DNA from 3 places in the Pseudoalteromonas phenolica genome. Region 1 is predicted to be linked to each of the others. Evidence: predicted binding sites of a transcription regulator. Region 1 holds the regulator's gene; each other region holds the start of a gene.
What was found. Region 1 encodes sigma-54, which starts transcription at its own class of promoters, with help from an activator protein. Its sites were predicted from a motif close to GTTGGCACGNNNNTNGNNT; they were not measured.
Positions count from the first base shown of each region.

Region 2: the regulator sigma-54 is predicted to act here: its motif matches at 5,359-5,377, upstream of glnA (glutamate--ammonia ligase).
Region 3: the regulator sigma-54 is predicted to act here: its motif matches at 1,061-1,079, upstream of PP2015_RS04560 (LPP20 family lipoprotein).

Region 1 is NZ_CP013187.1:328,092-335,913, forward strand. Features, by position in the region: gene mgtE (magnesium transporter) at 1-438, opposite strand, end outside; gene PP2015_RS01525 (HPr family phosphocarrier protein) at 557-832, opposite strand; gene rapZ (RNase adapter RapZ) at 834-1,682, opposite strand; gene ptsN (PTS IIA-like nitrogen regulatory protein PtsN) at 1,700-2,152, opposite strand; gene hpf (ribosome hibernation promoting factor) at 2,155-2,442, opposite strand; gene PP2015_RS01545 (RNA polymerase factor sigma-54) at 2,471-3,991, opposite strand; gene lptB (LPS export ABC transporter ATP-binding protein) at 4,039-4,764, opposite strand; gene lptA (lipopolysaccharide transport periplasmic protein LptA) at 4,767-5,291, opposite strand; gene lptC (LPS export ABC transporter periplasmic protein LptC) at 5,281-5,835, opposite strand; gene kdsC (3-deoxy-manno-octulosonate-8-phosphatase KdsC) at 5,832-6,383, opposite strand; gene PP2015_RS01570 (KpsF/GutQ family sugar-phosphate isomerase) at 6,384-7,355, opposite strand; gene PP2015_RS01575 (calcium/sodium antiporter) at 7,370-7,822, opposite strand, start outside.
Region 2 is NZ_CP013187.1:3,487,996-3,495,817, forward strand. Features, by position in the region: gene PP2015_RS15680 (tRNA(Met) cytidine acetyltransferase TmcA domain-containing protein) at 1-969, shown strand, start outside; gene PP2015_RS15685 (ABC transporter substrate-binding protein) at 956-2,056, shown strand; gene PP2015_RS15690 (CZB domain-containing protein) at 2,100-2,948, shown strand; gene typA (translational GTPase TypA) at 3,053-4,876, opposite strand; gene glnA (glutamate--ammonia ligase) at 5,444-6,850, shown strand; gene PP2015_RS15705 (DUF4124 domain-containing protein) at 7,055-7,564, shown strand; gene glnL (nitrogen regulation protein NR(II)) at 7,633-7,822, shown strand, end outside.
Region 3 is NZ_CP013187.1:1,024,962-1,032,783, forward strand. Features, by position in the region: gene PP2015_RS04555 (flagellar assembly protein T N-terminal domain-containing protein) at 1-1,000, opposite strand, end outside; gene PP2015_RS04560 (LPP20 family lipoprotein) at 1,113-1,580, shown strand; gene flgN (flagellar export chaperone FlgN) at 1,610-2,038, opposite strand; gene flgM (flagellar biosynthesis anti-sigma factor FlgM) at 2,031-2,354, opposite strand; gene flgA (flagellar basal body P-ring formation chaperone FlgA) at 2,422-3,129, opposite strand; gene PP2015_RS04580 (chemotaxis protein CheV) at 3,270-4,202, shown strand; gene PP2015_RS04585 (CheR family methyltransferase) at 4,220-5,053, shown strand; gene flgB (flagellar basal body rod protein FlgB) at 5,220-5,630, shown strand; gene flgC (flagellar basal body rod protein FlgC) at 5,633-6,067, shown strand; gene PP2015_RS04600 (flagellar hook assembly protein FlgD) at 6,082-6,765, shown strand; gene flgE (flagellar hook protein FlgE) at 6,808-7,822, shown strand, end outside.

The sequences.
Region 1 (7,822 bases):
ATCTGTACTCATTAGCGCACCAGCAGAGCGCTCCTGATAAGACAGTGCTTGTGTTGCTCTTGCTCTGTCTTGTGCGTCCATTGCTCCGACAACGTCTTGATAGACGTCTTCAGGTAAGCTTCTTAGAACTTCACCTAAGTCATCGTCATCCATATCCTCAGTTGCGGCTGCAATGAGTTCAGGATCCATTTGGTTGATAATACCAATACGAACGTCTTCGGATAGCTCTTCAAGTACATCACCTTGGATGTCTGGGTCAACTAACTGCCATAATTGCGTACGGACTTTATGTGGGGATGACTCTAGTAGTAATGCGGTATCGCACGGTGGAGTTTCAGCCAGAATACGCCTAACCTGAACAAACTGACCATTGTTTATTGCGTGCGTTACTTGTTGTAATTGTTGCAACGTATAGTCTTGTTCTAAGGCTTCTGGCATAGGCAATCCATTTATTGAGTGGTGTGCACCGAGAATAAAGGTTTAGGCAGTTACTATGAATGCCTAAAAAGAGTACCTTAAGTTTAACGTAATTTTTGCAGAGTTACCAAGTGCTTGGTTATTCATCTTCATGAAATTTTTGTGCTATTAACTCACCAATGGCGGTCAGTGCGGGCTCGGCATCAGGGCCTTCGCAGCAAACTCGGAGTTGCTTGCCATGACTACTTTCAAGCATGAGTAGAGCAAGGACACTGTCACCAGGGGCTTCTTTATCATCTTGATATAGCGTGATTTGCGCATCAAATTGCAGGGCTAACTGCGCAAGTACTGTGGCAGCACGTGCGTGCAAACCACATTTATTCTGAATTAAAAATGTATCTTCTACTTTGACCATATTAGTCTGCGTCTTGCTCACGGTGACGAATTTGCACATTGTTATGCGTTTTGGCAAAGCTTTCACCAATGGTTTGTGCAAGGTAAACAGAGCGGTGTTGGCCGCCTGTACAACCAATTGCAATGGTTAAGTAACTGCGGTTATTGCGCTCTAAGTGAGGTAGCCAAGTCTGCACAAAGGTTTGTATCTGCCAAGTGAACTTCTGCACTATGCTATGGCTTGCTAGATAATCTTTAACTGGTTGATCTAACCCAGTAAGTGGTTTTAGTTCTGGTTCCCAATGCGGGTTTGGCAGAAAACGTGCATCAAATACATAATCGGCTTGTTTAGGGATGCCATGTTTAAAACCAAAAGATAAGAAAGTAATGATGAGCTGCTTATCTTTTTTACCAAGAATTTGTTCTCGAATAGTTTCTGCAAGCTGATGAACACTTAAATCAGTGGTATCAAGCAGAACGTCTGCGCGTGTAATTAATACATCGAGTAATTTCTTTTCTTCTTTAATCGCTAAATCAAGCGGTAAATTATTTAAAGAAAGTGGGTGTAATCGACGCGTTTCTGAAAAGCGTTTAATCAGTGCCTGATCATCACTGTCTAAATAGAAAAGTGTTGGGTTTGCAAAGCCGGGTAAGTATTCAAGAATGTCATTAAATTCTTGTTGCTCTTTTGGCAGGTTTCGCACATCAATACTGACAGCTATTTTGTCGTAGTTATCAGAGACACTTCTGACCAAAGAAGGGAGGAGGTTAACGGGAATGTTATCAACACAATAATATCCTAGGTCTTCCAATACCCTTAAGGCTACTGATTTACCTGACCCTGAGCGACCACTAATGATGATCAGTTCCATGGATTCCTCTCTATTTATTAATCTTGAAGCGCAATAAGTTGATAGAGTGCGTCATCGTCTTGTGCATGACGAAGTTGTTTACAAAACTCTTTATTGTTTAGTTTATCAGCAATTGCAGCTAAGGTCTTTAGATGTTCTGCATTATTACCTTCAGGTACAAGTAGTGCCAACAAAATATCGACAGGTCTATTGTCTATTGCGTCAAAATCAATTCCATTTTGGTTGGTCACTAAGATGGCAAAGATAGAGTCTATTCCTGCAAGTCGGCCATGAGGGATCGCTATACCCTTACCTATGCCCGTACTGCCTAATTTTTCTCGAGTCAGGAAGGCATCAAGGATTTCGTGAGCATTGTGTTCAGGAAGGTGCTGGCTCGCTAATTCACTAATGTACTCTAGCGCACGTTTTTTGCTATTAAAAAGGACCGCAGCTTTACTGCAGTCCTTGTTGATAATCGAGCTAAGTTTCATGGTTAGTGTCGAGTTAATTTCTCTTTATGTTTGATAACTTGGCGATCGAGTTTATCAACGAGTTTATCAATGGCTGCATACATATCTGAATGTTCATCTGAAGCGAAAATTTCAGCTCCATTTAAATGAACAGTGGCTTCGGCTTTTTGTACCAGCTTCTCAACATCTAAGATCACATGAACGTTGTTTATGTGATCAAAATGCCTTTCTAGCTTTGCAAACTTCGTGTTTACATAGTCTCTTAATGAATCTGTAATTTCTACGTGACGACCAGTTAAATTTAGTTGCATAAGCATTTTCCTTCTCTTGGTTTACGTCTTAAATCAGACTTTTACGCTGATTTGACGGTGGAATAGAGAGTGACTCGCGGTATTTTGCAATTGTACGACGTGCCACTTTGATTCCCTGTTCTGCCAATATATCTGCAATCTTGCTGTCGCTCAATGGCTTAGCAGTGTTTTCTGCAGCAATTAGCTTCTTGATCAATGCCCTAATCGCAGTGGATGAGCATTCACCTCCGTTTTCAGTGCTTACGTGACTTGAGAAGAAGTACTTCAACTCAAAAATGCCACGGGGTGTATGCATGTACTTCTGAGTGGTGACACGAGAAATGGTAGACTCGTGCATCTCGACCATCTCAGCAACATCATTTAAAACCATAGGCTTCATTGCCTCTGGTCCATGTTCAAAGAATGCCTGTTGTTGTTGCACAATGCAATTAGTAACTTTCATTAAAGTGTCATTACGACTTTCTAAACTCTTGATGAACCATTTGGCTTCTTGCAAGTGAGAACGTATGAACTGGCTGTCTGAGCTTGATTTAACTGAACGAGACATTGCCGCGTAATGATCGTTAACTCTTATTTTAGGCATGCATTCAGGGTTTAGTTCGACAATCCAACGGCCTTTCACTTTTTTCACTGACACATCAGGAATAACGTACTCAGATTCTTCACGGATAATACTGGCGGCAGGCTTAGGGTTAAGACTATGAATAAGCGTCATCACTTCTTTTAACTCAGGCTCTTTGAGCTTGGTCTTTTTCATGATGGTGCGGTAATCACGGCTAGCGAGTAAATCAATATGTTCGCTTAACACCATTTTTGTTTCAGCAATGAAAGGCGTATCTGCATCAAACTGATTGAGTTGAATACATAAGCATTCTTGTAAAGAGCGAGCCGCAATGCCTACAGGGTCAAATAGTTGAATGCGTTTTAATACAGCCTCAACTTCATCGAGTTCGATTAACTCTTCATCATTGCCTTCATTAATACTTTCGAGAAGCTCTTCAGTGCTGATAGTCAGTAGGCCTGCATCATCAACTGCTTCTACGATGGCAACGGCGATGGCTTTATCTGTAGGGCTAAACGGGGTGAGCTCTAATTGCCACATCAGGTATTCATGCAGTGTTTCAGTGGTTTCACCCTGATAAATGGTTTCGTCTTCAGGCATTGGACCACTGCTGGAGCTTGGAGCAGCGCTCATGTATTCGTCCCAAGTCACATCCATGGCTAGATCGTCACTGACCGTTTCTTTGCTAAGTGCTGCATCACTATCAAGCTCGTAATCGCTGGTCGGCTCCTCACCGTGACCATCATCAGCAGAATTAGAAAGTTGCTCGCCAGAGTCAGTATCTTTGGCTGCTTTGTCTGAATCATTGTCATCAGCACTTGGTTCTAGTTCTGATTCATCAACTTCAAGTAAAGGGTTGCTATCCAGCGCTTCTTGGATCTCTTGTTGCAGATCTAATGTGCTCAATTGCAGTAAGCGAATTGCTTGCTGCAATTGTGGTGTCATGGTTAGTTGCTGCCCCATGCGCAGCTGTAGCGATTGCCTCATGTATTTCTAACAATCCTTTTTGTTATTTGGATAATGTCTTGCATTAACTATAGACGGAATTGTTCACCTAGGTAGACGTCTCTAACGGTTTGATCAGCTAAAACTGATTCAGGTGTACCTGACGCGATTAATTCACCATGTGAAACAATATAAGCTTTCTCACAAACATCAAGAGTTTCTCTTACGTTGTGATCTGTAATGAGTACGCCAATGCCGCGATTTTTTAAATGCTCAACAATTTTCTTTATATCTAACACTGAAATTGGATCAACGCCAGCAAAAGGCTCATCTAAGAGGATAAATTTAGGGTTAGCGGCTAAAGCGCGAGCAATTTCTACTCGTCGACGCTCACCGCCAGATAAAGCCATGCCCTGACTGTCCCTAATATGCTGAATGTTAAACTCATCAAGTAGGTCGTCTAAAGTTTGCTCTCTTTGGATTTTGTTGAGGTCTTTACGTGTTTCTAAAATAGCCATTAAATTTTGATACACGGTCAATTTTCTAAAAATGGAAGATTCCTGAGGAAGATAACCAATACCCATACGTGCTCTACTGTGCATAGGTAGTAAAGTGATATCTTCATCATCTATGGTGACTTTACCTTTGTCACTTGGAACAAGACCGACAATCATATAAAAGCTGGTGGTTTTACCTGCCCCATTAGGACCAAGTAGACCAACAATGCTTCCTGCTTCTACACTCAGGCTCACATTTTTCACCACTTGGCGACCCTTATAGCTTTTAGCTAAGGCCGTAGCTGTTAACACACTCATGATCATTGACCTTGTTCAGGGTTAGATTTTGGAGACTTTTTCTCGGGCACAAGAATCGTGTGCACTCGTTGTTGGTTTTGCTCGTTTCGCTCGGCACTGATCAATTGTTTTTCGATGTCATAAATAATCGCTTCAGCCTTGATAACCTGACCTGCTTGATTTATTTCGGCCTTGCCTTTGATAGTAAGCAGTCTATTTGCAACGTCATATCTTACTTCTTCAGCGCTAGCACTTAACAAAGTACCATCGGCTTGCTTTTCAATAAACCGTGCGGGTTTACCTGTCGCGACTAAAAGCTGTTTGTTTTCACCTAGTTCTTCACGTTGATGAACTTCAAGTCGATCGGCGTAAATTTCACGATTGCCATGAATTATTTCAACATTTTCTTCAAAGATGCCAATGTTTGTCTTTAATTGTGCTTGCTGTTTACCAGCTTTTATTGACACTTGAGACATAGATGCTTCTTCAGCATAGCTGAGGTTAGAAAAGCCGAGTAACAGAAGTGAAAGAAATAGTTTATTGGTCATAATAAATGGTTCGCGTATGGTTAATGAGCTCAATAATTTCAGTATTGAGATCTGCATTGAGGCCTTGTCCCTTAATATTTAAGTGAGGCCCAACAATTTCTACGGGTAGATCTGAGCGCATTGAACGCTGAGTAATATCTACTTGAATATGGTCTGCGCTTATTTGGCTGATCATTGCGCCTTCAGTGAGGTTAAGCGCTTTTACATCACCCTCTAATATCAGCATGTTATTTTCATATAATGTCGCTTCATTGGCAGTAAGCTGCCAATTTTGCGGCCCATTAAACAGGGTAAATGTGGGGGCGGTAAAATGACTGAACCCCAGCTGTTGATAAAGCTCCATTTTATTGGCTTCGACTAAATAATTTCGTAAGCCCGCTTCTGAATATTTGGTTTGTTTCAGATCTGTCGCTATGTAATCTGGTGTGGCGATGCTCTCTTCATCAGTGGCATCTTGTTTTTCAGGTTGATTAAAATAAGGTGACCATATCCAGTACATGGTCAGTGCAAAAATAACCAGTAATATGGCACGGTTCACCGTCATGCGCTTGTTCCTGATGTCCCTAGGGTCTGACCCTGACACAACATAATTAAGTCAGTTAACTCTCTCACAGCACCAAATCCACCTGGTAATAATGTGGTGTAGTGCGAAAGGTTTCGAATAATTGGATGCGCATCGTTAACAGCAACAGCAAAACCAACTTGTTCCATAACGGGTAGGTCAGGACCATCATCACCAATATAAGCAATATCGGCATCTGTTAAGCTTAAGCTTGCTTTCAACTCTTCGTAGGCTTGCACCTTATCTTCTTGTCCTTGGTAAATATGCTTAACGGTTAAACTAGTCATACGCTGCTGAACAATTTGTGAATGACGCCCAGTGATCACGGCAACTTCAACTCCAGCGTTGATGAGGGCTTTTATGCCAAAGCCATCTTTGGTGTTAAATGCTTTAAGCTCTTCACCTTGATTACCAAGATAAATTCGGCCATCAGAGAATACACCGTCAATGTCGCAAATTAGCAGCTTAATCTGCTTTGCTCTCGATACCACATCTTGGCTGATTGGCTGATACAAATCCGCAAACTGCATTTAAATTACTCCTGCCTTTAATAGGTCTTGCATATTCAGAGCACCAATAGGGCGATTAGTTTCGTCAACCACAATTAAACCATTAATGCGTTTGTTTTCCATAATATTCAATGCTTCAGCTGCCAACATATCTGCTTTTGCAGTTGTACATTTAACAGTCATTGCATCATCAATTTTAGCGCTGTGCAAATCTAGCTTTTGTTCAATAATACGGCGTAAATCACCATCGGTAAAAAGACCCGCTAAGATACCTTGCTCATCAACGATCGCTGTCATGCCTAGACCTTTACTCGAGATTTCAAATAATGCATCTTTAATGAGCTTACCTGTTTTTATAATAGGCAGTTGTTCACCTCTATGCATAATGTCTTCGAGGGTAAGCAGTAAACGTCTTCCTAGAGAACCTCCAGGGTGAGAAAGTGCAAAGTCATCTGCGGTAAACCCGCGAGCTTCAAGCAATGCTACTGCGAGTGCATCGCCCATGACGAGTGTTGCAGTGGTGCTTGCGGTAGGAGCCAAACCAAGTGGACAGGCTTCTTTTGAAACCGCAATACATAAATGGATATCTGACAGGTTAGCCATTGAGGAGGTTGGATTACCTGTCATTGAGATAGTTTTTGCGCCAATACGTTTAATAACAGGAATAATATTGACCACTTCACTGGTCTCTCCTGAGTTTGAGATCAATAAGACCACATCGTCTTTGGTGATCATACCTAAATCACCATGACTTGCTTCACCTGGGTGCACAAAAAAAGCGGGAGTACCTGTGCTGGCGAGTGTAGCTGCAATTTTATTACCTATATGCCCTGATTTACCCATACCAATGACAATAGTACGACCCTGACAGTCAAAAATAGTTTGGCAAGCATCTATAAAGCTATCGTCAATGTATTGTGCAATTTCATCAATGGCTTGCTTTTCAATATTGATGACATTTAAAGCGGTTTTGGTGAATTGTTCAGCAGTCATGTGCACTCCAACAACTAAATAATGTAATACATGTATCCGATGAACGCCGCAAGTAGAAGGCCACCTTCAATGCGGTTGATACGTCGAGTGCCTTTGAGGCTTAAACTCATCGCGATCAATATAAATGTCGCGCCAAGCATAATATAAATATCGCGATGTGCGATATTGGCATCTATATTTGCTGGGTTTAAAATCCCCGCAATAGAAAGGACCGCGAGAATATTAAAGATATTTGAGCCAATGATGTTACCCATTGCTAGGTCATCTTCATTTTTAAGTACACCAGCAATACAGGCTGCCAGTTCAGGTAAACTGGTACCTATGGCAATAATCGTTAAACCGATTAATAAGTCGCTCATGCCAAAATACTTTGCAATGTCTACGGCTGCGTCGATAAGATAGCTTGAGCTTATAGGCAGTAATACCATACCGACTACTAACCACAAAATGGCTTTACTGGTTGGCAC
Region 2 (7,822 bases), 690 kb from region 1:
CTAGAACAATTTGAGTTTACTCATATTTCGCCCGAAGATTTACTCCAAGATGAACACCTACTAAAACAAGCGTTTTCATTATTGGTACTTGCTCACTACCAAACGAGTGTCAACGACTTAAGACAACTGCTTGACCAACCTAATAACAAATTGTTCGCAATCAAACAGCAAAATCATTTGCTTGGCATTTGTCTGGTAAGCATTGAAGGCGGCTTAAATAAAGATAGTGTCGCAATGATTGCTCAACAAAATAGGCGACCAAAAGGGCACTTGCTACCTCAGCAGCTTTATCACTTACTGCAGCAAGATACATTTTTGAATCATAGAGCCGCTAGAGTTGTCAGAATAGCAATCGCACCTGATTTTCAAAGCCAAAAGCTGGGTCAGCAGTTATTGAATTACTCCGAGTTGCAACTCCAAGATGAGGTCGACTACTTTGGCAGTAGCTTTGGCTGCAACGCACAGCTATTGAAGTTTTGGCAAGACAACAATTATCAAATTGTTAAGTTAGGCTTTAAACAAGACAAAGCCAGCGGCGAGTATTCAGCGATTGTATTAAAAAGTAATAAAAGTCTGTCTGAAGAGATGCATCAGTTGCGAGTGCACTTTTCTCAGCAATTGACTTATCAATTACTGACACATTTCAAAGCGCTTCCTGATCAGCTAGTTGCTCGCATTTTATATTCAAGCAATAAAGCACAAATCAATGCCTCACAAAAAAAGCGATTAAGTAATCTTCTCGAGCAGCCTGCCCACATTGAACATGGACTCGCTCATATATGGCACATTGCATTGGAACACCCATGGTTGTTATGCCACCTTTCGACTATTTCCCAACGGCTATTAATTAGGCTAATATTACAAGGTAATGAAAAAGACCTAGTTCGAGATGAACTGGGTCTACAATCAAAAAAACATTTAAATCAAAAATTACTTAGTTTAGTTGCAGAAATTTATGCCCAAATTTAAGCCATCAATATTGCTTATCTTTTGTCTATTTTGGGCAGATAAACTGCTTGCTGCCCCCACACAATTTAATATAAAGCTGGGCATGTCTGTTGCGCTAAGTGGACCTGCCAGTGAGATAGGAAGACAACTTGCTCTGGGTTCTCAAATATATTTTGAACAACTCAATAAAAACGGCGGAGTTCATGGTGCCCTGGTTGAGCTAGATGTAAAAGATGATCGCTATGAGCCCAGTCATACCGTTAATAACACACGATATTTTATCTACGAAAAAAAAGTACATGCTTTATTTGGATATATGGGCACCCCAACGACTTCTGCCGTTAAGTCCATGCTAGAGCATGCCCAAACCCCTTTGCTCATGCCATACACAGGTGCAGAATTCTTAAGAAAAAAACCAAAATTTAAAGTCTTTAATTTAAGAGCCAGTTATCTTGATGAGGCCAAAGAACAAATCAATCACTTGGTCGATGAATTAGGGCACTCAAAAATAGCATTACTCATTCAAGCCGATGAATTTGGTATCACGTTACAAAAAAGCCTCACGACTGCATTAAGAATGAAAGGTCTAGCACCACAAGCTATTGGTCGTTTTAGAAGAAATACGAATGAGGTTGAAAAAGCACTTAATCAAATTCTTCAAAGTGAAGCGACAGCTGTTGCGATGGTGGGCACATACGAGCCACTAGCTGAATTTATTCGCCTTTCTCAACAACACAAAAAGCAGTTAGCATTTACCACTGTGTCTTTTGCTTCAAGTGAAGGCTTATTAAGCAAGCTTTCACATCCCAGCCAGCTAATGATCACTGAAGTTGTACCCAACCCTGCTTCATGCAAAGGTAATATTTGCGATAACTTTAGAGCCCTATTGAATGCCCAATCACAACCATTAACTCATGCTATTTTTGAGGGCTACCTAAATGCTTTAGTATTCAGTCGCGCAGCTAAAATGTGTCCATTACCCTTTAATAATAATTGTGTACTGAAAGCACTGCAGAATGTCATAAACCAAGATCTTGAATTACGCCACTTATTTAAGATTTCACCCACTCAAAAGAAATTACCAATTTTCCGTTCATATCACACATAATTGATCTATCATTAGGCATACTTATAAGTTTAATGAGGCAGACATGGATTTAATCAACTTTCGTGTTGGGCAAAAAACAATTTCTTTAAAGATATTAGATATATTGCTGACCGAGCGCTATGAAGGAAACCTAACCTCACTGCCAAATGGTAATCCTAGTTTTTTAGGGGTTAAAGATTACATGGGTTCACCAACGCCAATCTTTGACCTTGGTTTAATCTTGAACAACCAATCTTCCTCAGAGGTTAACCAAGCTCTAGTGCAATTACTTCATGACCGTGAACAAGATCACAAATCATGGTTATCCGCACTCGAACATAGCATTCATGAGGGCGTTGCATTCACAAAAGCAAGAGATCCTCGGCAATGTGAATTTGGTAAGTGGTTTTACAGCTTCAAGACTGACAATGAAGACTTAAAAGCTCTGCTAGCTAGATTTGAAGAACCACATACGAAGTTACACAACCTTTCTAGTACGTTACTAGATATGTGTGCAAAAGGCGAAAAAGAGCAAGCAGTAAAAATGCTCGAAAAAGAGCGAACAACAACATATCAAAAACTGATCCGATTATTTGAATCAGCCAGAGATCAAATAACACTGGATCATAAACCTATCATTGTTTTCACAACACTAGATGGACAAAAGCCACATATTGGTTTGCTGGTAGATCAAGTACAAGACAATATTCACTGTGATGAAAGTGAAATCAAACCGCTCAACGAGATCACTAATATTGGTTTTGATATCGACCCACAAACTAAGCAAATGATGAAGGGCTTAATCAAACGTGATGATACGCATAGTGTGTTGATTGACCCTAGCGCAATTTTCAGACCTGAACACCTACAAAATTATGAGCCAGAAGAAACAGAAAGCTATGGCTTATTCTAAGCACCTAACCGTTCAGGCTCACAAGGCCATACTTATTCAAATTTGTTTTTGATAGCGACAAAAAAACCGCTCAGTTGAGCGGTTTTTTTACATCTCGTAAAAGATTACTTCTTAGCTTCACGGCTCGCGCGCTTACGCTCGCTTTCAGTAAGTAGCTTCTTACGGATACGGATGCTTTCAGGTGTAACTTCTACTAGCTCGTCATCATCGATGAACTCAAGAGCTTGCTCTAGTGTCATAACGATTGGTGGCACAAGGTTTTGCGCTTCGTCAGTACCAGATGCACGTACGTTTGTAAGCTGCTTGCCTTTAAGCGCGTTTACAGTTAGGTCGTTATCACGCGCGTGAATACCGATGATCATACCTTCGTATACTTCAACACCATGACCGATGAATAGCTTACCACGGTCTTGAAGGTTGAATAGTGCGTTAGTCAGTGCTTTACCTGCCGCGTTTGCGATAAGTACACCGTTCTTACGTTGACCAATGTTACCGCCTTTATGTGGGCCGTAGTGATCGAACGTATGGTACATAAGACCAGAACCAGATGTTAGTGTCATGAAATCAGTTTGGAAACCGATTAGACCACGTGAAGGCATCATGAAGTCCATACGGATACGACCTTTGCCATCTGGTGCCATGTCAGTCATTTCTGCTTTACGAAGACCAAGTTGTTCCATGATAGAACCTTGGTGCTCTTCTTCAACGTCAACTGTTACTGTTTCGTACGGTTCTTCTAATTGACCATCTACTTCACGAAGGATTACTTCTGGACGAGATACTGCAAGCTCGTAACCTTCACGACGCATGTTTTCAATTAAGATACCTAAGTGAAGTTCACCACGACCTGAAACACGGAAGCTATCTGGGTTGTCTGTCTCTTCAACACGTAGTGCTACGTTGTGAACAAGCTCAGCTTGAAGACGCTCAAGGATATTACGTGAAGTTACGAATTTACCTTCTTGGCCAGAGAACGGAGACGTATTTACAGAGAACGTCATTGTTACTGTCGGCTCATCAACAGAAAGCGCAGGAAGTGCTTCAACAGCGTTTACATCACATACAGTATCAGAGATCTTAAGTTCGCCTAGACCAGTAATTGCAATGATGTCGCCTGCTTGCGCTTCTTGCGCTTCGTGACGGTCAAGACCTAAGTAAGTCAGTACTTGGCCAACTTTACCGTTGCGAGTAGAACCGTCAGCACCAACAATTGTTACTTGTTGGTTTACTTTAACAGTACCACGCTTGATACGACCAACACCGATTACACCGATGTATGAGTTGTAGTCTAGCTGTGAAATCTGCATTTGGAATGCGCCTGCAGGATCTGCATCTGGCTTTTCTACTTGCTCAACGATCGCTTCAAACATTGGTTGCATGTTGTCTGAAGGCTCGTCTAGGTCAAGCGTTGCCCAACCGTTAATTGCTGAAGCGTAGATAACTTGGAAATCAAGTTGTTCGTCAGTTGCACCTAAATTATCGAATAGGTCGAATACTTGGTCCATTACCCAATCAGGACGTGCGCCTGGCTTGTCGATTTTGTTGATAACAACGATTGGCTTAAGACCTAGTGCGAATGCTTTTTGCGTTACGAAACGCGTTTGCGGCATTGGACCTTCTTGCGCATCAACAAGTAGTAATACTGAGTCAACCATTGAAAGAACACGTTCTACTTCACCACCGAAGTCAGCGTGTCCCGGAGTATCTACGATGTTGATGTGGTAATCATTCCATTCAATCGCTGTGTTTTTAGCTAGGATTGTAATACCGCGTTCTTTCTCGATATCATTTGAATCCATTACACGTTCTTCATTACCGCCGCGTGTTTCTAACGTACCTGATTGCTCAAGTAGTTTATCAACTAGGGTTGTTTTACCGTGGTCAACGTGCGCGATAATCGCAATATTACGTAGTTTTTCAATGCTCATGTCTATAACTCAGATAATTACTCGAAAGAGTGGGTTAATCCTATACACAAAATTGTGTAAAACAGCCGCAAAAGTGACCGCTAGAATTTAAAAGGGGCGTATTATCCCCTAATAACGCCATAGATGAAAGTTTATGCAGCATTATTTTTTCAACTGACGTCACTATTCGACGAATAAAAGGTCAATTCAGTATAGGAGATCAAATTAAGTACGCCATCAAAGCAACTGCTCTAATACTGTAATCTCATCAAAATACCCGTAATAAATGTTATTTACATGACAAACCACTCACTCTGTGTGAATCGCATAAAGTGATAAGTTGTTGAGCTAAGCATTTTGCAAATAAAAACTGGGCAAAAAATCATCATGCACTATACTGTTGACGCACCATTACCGTGCATTTGCGGATCATATTGGTGCACCAGAAAGGTGCATTGCAAATCAAAATATACAAAAAACCTTTAAATTCATTTAGATAAAAAAATGGCACAATACCCGCTTATAGCTGCGCAGTAATAACGAAAGTTATAGCAAAATAACTAACCCAACGAGTTTTGGAGGACACACATGTCTCATACAGTTTTACAATTTATCAAGGAAAACGACGTTAAGTTTGTTGACCTACGTTTCACTGACACTAAAGGTAAAGAACAACACGTTTCTATTCCTCATCACCAAGCTGACGAAGATTTCTTTGAAGATGGTAAAATGTTTGATGGTTCTTCAATCGCTGGTTGGAAAGGCATCAACGAATCAGACATGGTGCTAATGCCAGATGCTGACTCTGCAAAGTTAGACCCATTTGCAGAAGAAACAACACTCATCGTACGTTGTGATGTTGTTGAGCCATCAACACTTCAAGGTTACGAGCGTGACCCACGTTCTGTTGCTAAACGCGCAGAAGAGTACATGCGTTCAACTGGTATTGCAGACACTGTGCTATTCGGTCCTGAGCCAGAGTTCTTCCTATTTGACGATGTTAAGTACAAAACTGACATGTCTGGTTCTATGTACAAAATTGATGCTCAAGAAGCATGTTGGAACTCTGACAAAGATTACGAAGGTGGTAACACGGGTCACCGTCCAGGCGTTAAAGGCGGTTACTTCCCAGTAGCACCTGTTGATTCTTCACAAGATTGGCGTTCTGCAACATGTTTAGTTCTAGAAGAGCTAGGCCAAGTTGTTGAAGCACACCACCACGAAGTAGCTACAGCGGGTCAAAACGAAATCGCGACTCGCTTCAATACAATGGTATTGAAGGCTGACGAAATTCAAGAAATGAAATACGTTATTCACAACATGGCGCACCTATATGGTAAAACGGCAACATTCATGCCTAAGCCAATTGTAGGCGATAACGGTTCAGGCATGCACTGTCACCAATCACTTGGTAAAGATGGCCAGAACATCTTCGCTGGTGACAAGTACGGCGGTCTTTCTGAAGAAGCACTATACTACATCGGTGGTATCATCAAGCACGCTAAAGCAATCAACGCATTCGCTAACGCGTCAACTAACTCTTACAAGCGTTTAGTACCTGGCTTCGAAGCACCGGTAATGCTTGCATACTCTGCACGTAACCGCTCTGCATCAATCCGTATTCCAGTTGTTCCTTCTGAGAAAGCACGTCGTATCGAAGTACGCTTCCCAGATCCAACAGCAAACCCTTACCTAGCGTTCTCGGCAATGCTTATGGCTGGTCTTGACGGTATCAAGAACAAGATCCACCCTGGCGATGCAATGGACAAAGATTTATATGACCTACCTGCTGAAGAGGCGGCTGAAATTCCAACAGTTGCAGCTTCACTAGAAGAAGCGCTTTCAGCACTTGATGCTGACCGTGAATTCCTTATTCAAGGTGGTGTATTCACTGATGACTTAATCGATGCTTACATCAAGCTTAAGTCACAAGAAGTGGAAAAACTGAACATGACGACTCACCCGGTTGAGTTCGAAATGTACTACAGCGTTTAATTGCTAATTTAAGCAGTTAAATTCTAAAAGACATGACGACTCATACTATAAGTGACGAGTTCGAAATGTGCTTCAGCGTGTAACTGACACGCACCTAAATCATATGTGTTCTCAAGCCCGCGAAAGCGGGCTTTTTTATGGTAAAGCGGTTCATAAACAACTAAAGTATTAATTGCGATGTGTGATAATAATTAGGGCAATGAAATGAAATGGACAATAAAAAGTTTATGTTTCCTATTAATGCTAACGGCATTACCTAATGAGGCAAAGATCTATCGCTGGAAAGACAAAAATGGTAATTGGGTATATTCCGATACGCCAAAAAAAGGGGCACAGCAAGTCAAGTTGAACAAGCCTTTGGTTATGCCCAGTATCAACACCGAACATTTAAACGCCAATAACACTAAAAAAACAATTTCATATCAAGCCAATATCACCTCACCGAGTCACGAGCAAACTATCCGTGAAAATACGGGAACCGTGTACGTAACTGGTCAAGTCATGCCCAGTTTTCAAAGAGGCTTCACTGTTCAGCTTTTCCATAACGGTACCGCGACTGGAGAAAGACAATCTTCAACCTCATTTGTTCTAAAAGCACTTTCTCGTGGCGAGCATAAAATACAAATGGCAGTTTTTAACCCCCAAGGTAAAAAAGTGGCGACGAGCCAAGAGAGCATATTTTTTCTACATAAAGCTCGAGTTGGCAACCGTTGATACCAACTTTAAGTGGGCGTATGATAAAACGCACCAAATTGGTGCATAACAATGAAAGCTGATCCACTATGGCACACTCTTTAACATCTTTTGCCGATGATGTTTGGCAAAATCTATCAACCTGCATCTTAGTCATTGACGATGCTTACACCATACAATTTGCCAATAATTCATGCAGTGAGTTATTTGGTTTAGGGTTAAAGCGATTACTAAAACAACCACTTCTAAGTATTTTTAATCATCACAATATAGACCTCG
Region 3 (7,822 bases), 700 kb from region 1:
TACTTCTATGAAGTATAGAGAGGAGTTGTCCTGATTCAAGGCCATGACTCTTTCCTAAATTAATTACTACTCTATCTGAGTCTATCATTAATATTTTTCCGCTAGTTGTGAGACAGCTTACGGCAGAGTCTAAATCTTGGCTAACCTTATTGAAGATAGTTTGAATTTTTTGACCATAATCGGTTCGCCAAAACTCTTCACTATTTACATTCACAATCTTAGTTTTTTTATGTGGCCAAATACCCTCGGCACTATAATGCTGCGACCAGACTTGATCGTTTGTCTGTGAGTCAAATAGCGCAAAGTCAATTTTAAAGTTACGCATATAGGCTTCTCTTTCCCAAAATGCATAATCATTGTTCATTTTTCTTCCTTGAGAAATATCAGTGATTTGACTTAGTAAAACATATTGGCTGTTACTATTTCGACTTAGTGTATCTATTAAATGTGAGTTGTAGTCGAATTGTTGAGCAAAAAAAGCCCTAACATCTAATTTGCGGTCAATGTACGGGATCATCTTAACACCCGTATTACGTTCATTTAATGTATTGAATAAGCGTTGTGAGCTGGCTTCTGGCATGTCAAAAATTTGACCTAGTCGGGCTTGCTCTGGATGTGTTAACTGACTTTGGGTGATGGTTATTTGTTTATTAAACTTTGACTCAACGCATTGTGATTGCTGAGGAATAATGTCCAGATGCAGGGTAACTGAATATTGTTCCCCTTGCTGTTGCTCATTGATTAAGTTCACATGCTGTATCTGGCCATGAGTTTTAATTTTCAGCTCATCTTGCTCGAGTACGCCGTCGGCAACGGTTTGTACACTAGATACCGTTGCGCCAGAGAATATTAAAGCCTGTGTGATGGCATCTTTAACAGCCATTTGTCTTGCAGAAGTAGTGTCACCATCTACAATGCCACCATAACCGACTACTTCAAACCATTCTGCTTTGGATTGCATGCTGAAAATGATCAATGCAATTATCAGAAAATGTTTCATCTTCAAGATCTCAAGGTAATTTGCTCAATAATTTTAAATAGCAATAGGTGTACCAGCTTTGTTGGCGTAAAAAATGCATCTTGAAATTAGGTTTTAGATAGGTGCGTTTATTATGAAAACGAAAAACGTTTTTTATTCATCATTGGTGGCATGTTCAGTGTTACTTTCTGGTTGTAGTTCAGTGTTCGATAAACATATTGAGTATGCTTATGAGGAGCCCGATTATTATCCAGTCTTACGTGCAGTAGGGTACGCACCTTTGAGTAGTCAGCCTGGAGAAACTGATTCGCAAAAGATGCTGATGGCAATTAAAGTATCTAAACTTGAGGCTTATAGAGAGCTTGCAGAGCAAGTGCATGGACAAAAGCTCACTTCAACGATGACAGTTAAAGGGGCAATTGCGCAATCAGACGGATTGTCGAGTCAAGTAGGTGGGTTAATAAAAGGCGCTAAAATCGTAAAAACTTACGCCGTTGGTGATACTTACGCGACAGAATTAGAATTAGACATGAAAAAAGTGCATGAACTTTATATCAGCGCAATAAAGCCTAGGAAAGTTAAGCGCGTAATATACTACTAATAAATCTCAAATGAGTGAGTTTATAGGGGCTAGGCTTTAAGGTTTTTAACTAATTCAGAGTTTGCGCTTACAACACCACCATCTTGACCGTAAGTGATAGATGTAGGAGCTCCTATGATTATGTCTTTCAATTCTCGCACTGCAAGTTGAGCTTGATGTGCAGCTTGTGCATTCACGTCATTTTGCTTCTGACACTTCAAAAGTAAGGCATTAATGGTGCTGGTTAAAGGCTCGATTTGCTCAGTTTTAAAAATCTCTTTGCTAAAACCTGAAATTTCTTTATCGAGTTTTTGAATTGTGTTGAGTAAAGTCAGCTTTTCTCGAGCTATGTCTTTTAAGCCATCGCCTCTTTTACTGGCAAGACATTCTAACTCAGCATCTAAAATCTGGGTCAAAGTGTTTAGATGCTGAATTTGGTTTTCTAATTTATGATGACAAAGGTTTATCTGATCATCCATATACATCAAACTCGAATGCGGCAATGTTCTTAGCTAACTTTTCAGCATCTACTTGGTATTTGCCTTCGCTGATTGCTTTTTTAAGCTCTTCAACCTTTTTACTGTCAAAAGCAGGCTGCTGTTGTGCTTTTTCTTGCAAACTTTTAAGTTGCTGTGCTTGTGGTGTTAAGCTGACAGAGTCAGTAGCTGCCTTTTGAGGGGCTTTAGCTGAAATCTGAGCTTGATTAGCATCCGCTTTTTGTAATTCGGCTTTTTGTTGCTTAATATTATTAAGCGAACTGTTGGGCTGAGATTGCCCTTTTACATTATTAACCATGATAATTGACCCTAAAATTAATCATGCCTTTCTATCGGCCTTCTAGCTTATAACTTTAGCAAAAAAATTAAATATTAACCTCAACAGATTCTACATCTTTTACTCTGGCTGAGATAGTTTTTCCAGACTTCTGATTTTTAACCCTTATTTGCTCACCTATGTTTCCATCTTGTAGTGCAATACCTGTGGTTTTTATCGTTAAAGTGCGCGTTTTAGCGTAGATGGTGACATTGTCGCCCTTGCAAACCATACAAATATGGTGAAGTCCAATAGCTGTGCCGACTCTTAATACTCTTTTACTTCTACTGCCAATTAGCAACTGCTCTGTATTTAAATTACTGGCCCTTACAAAATGCTTTGGCTTGTATTCAATGCTGATTGAATCTTTGGTTAATAATTCTCCTTTATTTATTAATTGGGTTGTCACGATCACTGGGTGAAGCTCTTCAATTCTCACATGAACAAATTGAGTCCAGCCAGATAGGTCCTCACATTTTACTTGAACTGTTACTTGTCGGTTAAACGGCGCAGTCGCATTTGTAGAATATGATAAAGGTTTTTCGCAAATTCTTTCTGATAACCTAGCATCTAGTGGTAATGCTTTGATCGTTGTTTTTATATCGGGGTTGAGTTCAACCTGCAGGGTAATAAATTCTTCAGCTCCAGCTTCAAGATTGGTATTTGTATATACTTGTGCTTGACTCATATGGCTGGCTATAAAACAAGCCATTGCACAAAAAATCTCATATGATTTGGTTTTTTTTAACAAACTCATGATGTTTCGACTATGCTTATCTGGAGAAACAAGGTATAAAGATTTTGCGTGAAATACCATATTCCTTCAAGGTGCTTCTTTGATTAGTATTTTGAAAAGCGTATGATATTACCAAGATGACCGATATGTAGGAGATTGAAATGGCAGGTGTTTTAGACTCTGTAAACCAACGAACTCAGTTGGTTGGGCAAAACCGCCTAGAGTTGCTACTTTTTCGACTGAGAGGTCGTCAAAGATTTGGCATCAATGTATTTAAAGTTAGAGAAGTACTTCAATGCCCACCGCTCACTAGTATGCCGAAGTCTAACTCTTACATTCGTGGTGTTGCTCACATTCGTGGTCAAACTATTTCAGTTATCGACATGTCTTTGGCTGTGGGTGGTCCACCTATCGAGAATATTAAAGACTGTTTTATTATCATTGCTGAATACAACCGTTCTGTTCAGGGCTTTTTAGTAGGTGCAGTTGAAAGAATCGTTAACATGAACTGGGAGAAAATCATGCCGCCACCAGATGGTGCGGGTAGATACTCTTACTTAACAGCGGTTACAGAAATAGAAAACGAACTTGTTGAAATTTTAGACGTTGAAAAGATTTTAAACGAGATTTGTCCTGTGAATACAGAAGTAAGCGAAGACATCGTGTCTGATGGTGAAATGCAAAAAGATCTCGGTGAGCGAATAGTATTTATTGCCGATGACTCCGCAGTTGCTCGAAATCAAGTTAAACGAGCATTAGAGCCTCTGGGCGTGCAAACTGAGCTTGCCAAAAATGGTAAAGAAGCCTTGATTAGGCTAAAAGAAATTGCTGAAGTAGATTGTCAAAATGACATCACAGAGCGTGTTGGTTTGCTTATTTCAGATGTAGAAATGCCTGAAATGGATGGCTATACATTAACTGCTGAAATTAAGGCAGATCCTAAATTAGCTCCTTTACATGTAATTTTGCACACTTCTCTAAGTGGTGTATTTAATCAGGCCATGATTGAGAAAGTAGGCGCTGATGATTTTATTGCAAAGTTTAACCCTGATGAATTAGCAACAGCGGTTAAAAAATGGGTTCATTGTGATTAGATAACGGCGGTAGTATCTTGGAAAATAAAAACCTTCAACAAGGCGAATATGACCAGTTTAGAACTTTCTTAGAGCAGCAGTGCGGTATTGTTCTAGGAGACAATAAGCTTTACTTGGTTAAAAGCCGTTTAGCTCCGTTGATGGCTCGGTTTGGAGTTGATTCTTTATCTGCACTTGTTGCTAAGACTTTGAGTCCTCATGAACGACAACTTAGAGCAGCTGTTGTTGATGCAATGACAACAAATGAAACTCTCTGGTTTAGAGATACATATCCATTTGAGTTGTTGAAAAGTAAAATATACCCTGAATTGAAAGATACCCGAAGAGGGCTGAAAATTTGGTCAGCGGCAAGCTCTTCAGGGCAAGAGCCATACTCTATTGCAATGGCGACTTCTGAGTACCAATCTCAAAACCCTGGTGCAATGAAGATGGGGGTGCAAATTGTTGGCACAGACATATCAAATACGATGCTTGATATGTGTAAAAACGCTGAGTATGACTCTTTGGCTTTAGCAAGGGGTTTATCTGTTGAGCGTCGTCAGAAGTTTTTTCAAGACAGTGGCAACGGTATGGCTAGGGTCGTTGACCCAATTAAAAGAATGGTTAACTTTAGACACCTTAACTTACTAGATTCCTATTCGCTTATGGGTAAATTTGACGTTATTTTTTGTCGTAATGTATTAATTTACTTTTCTCCAGAGGTGAAAGCAAAGATAATCTCGCAGTTTGCGCAAGCGCTAAACCCAAGAGGGTATCTATTCTTAGGGGCGTCTGAATCCATGGCGGGTCTTAGTGATGAGTTCGAAATGATCCGATGTAACCCCGGCATTATATACCGCAAAAAAACGTAATATTTTTTAAGCGGCAAACCTATTTGCCGCTTTTTCACTTCTTCTTTTAAGTCCTAAAAAAACCATTTTCTTCGCTTTAACTAAAACAAGCCTTTGAAATTTAAAGACTTTATTTTGGCCTACTTATTGCTTTGTCTTTGTAGAGTCAAATTTTTGGAGTCGTGTCATGGCAATTAGTTTTGATAAAGCACTTGGCGTTCATCAACATACTATGTTGATACGTTCACAACGTGCAGAGATGTTAGCAAGCAATATAGCTAACGCAGACACACCAGGTTACAAAGCGAAAGATATCGACTTTGCACAGGCATTTAAAGCGGCAAAATCTTCTCAGCAACGTGGCAATATGATGCAAAGAACGGATAGCAAGCACCTACATGGTGGTAGTCAGCTTAATAACAGTGTTGAGTTATTTCGCAATCCAAATCAAGCAGATACAGGTGATGGTAACTCCGTAGATATACAGGTGGAACGAAACTTGTATGTACAAAACGCATTAGAGTATCAGGCAAGTTTGCAATTTTTAACTGGCAAGTTTAAAGGGCTAAAAAAAGCCCTTGGTAGTCAAGGAGCATAATCATGAGCTTATATAATGTATTTGATATAGCAGGCTCGGGCATGAGTGCTCAGAATATTCGACTGAATACCACTGCGAGTAATATTTCAAACGCCAACAGTATCAGTTCTAGCCAAGATAAAGTTTATCGAGCGCGACATCCTGTATTTGCAGCGGAACTGACTAAAGCGTCTGAAGCACATGATCCTAGTCAGCTTAATGCATCGGTAGGAGTAAAAGTGTTAGGCATAGTAGAGAGTGATAAGCCATTACAGGTTGAGTACAACCCAAATCACCCTAGTGCTGACAAAGACGGGTACATCTATAAACCAAATGTGAATGTAGTAGAAGAAATGGCAAACATGATCTCTGCTTCACGTTCGTACCAAACCAATGTCCAAGTAGCTGATGCAGCCAAGCAAATGCTCAGCAAAACTTTATTACTTGGTCAGCGCTAGTGGGAGTATAGCCGATGAGTAACGATATTAATGCCGCATCTTCATATATGGATTCGTTACGTTGGTCTGAGCAAAATAAAACAACGCAGAGCGATAAGAAAAACGACGCATTGACGCAAGAGGATTTCTTTTCGTTACTTACTCAGCAATTGTCTTATCAAGACCCGAGTAAACCTGCTGATAATGACCAAATGATTTCGCAGATGACGAATTTTACGATGGCTGAGGGTATCTCAGGCTTGAACGAAAAATTTGACATGTTGTCAGCGTCCATGACCTCGAATTCTGCATTACAAGCGTCTACTTTAGTCGGCAAAAAAGCCCTTTTAGAGTCTGATTCAATAGACTTTGGTGATGACCAATTAGCGAAAGGCTCGATTATTGCGCAAAGTCCCGTAGAAAAGTTAACAGTCAGTATTTATGACGATTCGGGACAGCTTGTTCGACAAATAGACATGGGTGCACAAGCCGCTGGAGCCATCCGGTTCGAGTGGGATGGTAAAAACGGTGATGGTGAAACCATGCCTGCAGGAAATTACGAAATAAAAGCCGAAGGTAGCTTGAATGGCGAATATACAAGCCTACCTATGGCGACATTTAAAAATATTGACAGTGTTAACGTAAATGGTGCGAATGGCATCATAGTAAACACAAGTGCTGGCGCAGTGAAATTGTCAGACGTCGCTGAAATAGCATAGATTTTAAGTACTTAAGTAAATTTAAGTGAAAGAGGTGAAAACATGAGTTTCAATATTGCATTAACAGGATTGGCTGCGGCACAAAAAGACTTAGATGTCACAGCAAATAACATTGCTAACGTTAACACGACGGGTTTCAAAGAGTCTCGTGCAGAATTTGCAGATGTATATGCATCGTCTGTATTTAGCTCTGGTAAAACTAAAAATGGCGACGGTGCTCAAACGACCATGGTTGCTCAGCAGTTCCACCAAGGCTCGCTTAAATTTACGCAAAATTCTTTAGATTTAGCAATCACGGGTGAAGGTTATTTTGCGATGAGTGAAGACATTGCTTCGCAAGACTATACCTATACGCGTGCAGGTGCGTTTAAGCTTAATAAAGATAACTTCGTAACAGATGCCGCAGGTAATTACCTACAAGGCTTTCCCGTTGACCCAGGCACAGGTAATACAACATCACTGAGCCTGAGTACTGCTTCTCCAATTCAAATTCCTGACGCATCTGGTTCGCCTCGTCACACGTCAAACATTTATAGTTCAATGAACTTAGACTCGAGAGCAAGCGCACCATCAACTACAACGTTTGATCCAGGTGACAGCACAAGTTATAACTCATCAACATCAACGACCATTTATGATTCGTTAGGTGAGCCACATGTTGTACAGTTCTTCTTTGTAAAACAAGACCCTGCTGTTGCAAATAACTCTTGGCAAGTGTATGCAACAATGGATGAAATCCCCATTGATATCAATGGTGGTGAAACATCTACAGGTGCACATACACCAATCGACACACTGCAATTTACAGCGGCAGGTTTACCAGATGTAACAGCCCCAGAGACAACATTCCCTGATATTAATATTGCATCGAGTGGATCCACAGGTCTGTCACTTCGACTAACAAATGGTGCCCAGTTCCCAAATGATATTACAGTGAACTGGAGTGATGAGGGTAACACCGCAAATAAGTTACCGACACAGTATGCAAGCCGATTTGAAGTTAAAGCGTTAGAGCAAGATGGTGCAACAGTAGGTCGATTAGCAGGTATTGATATTG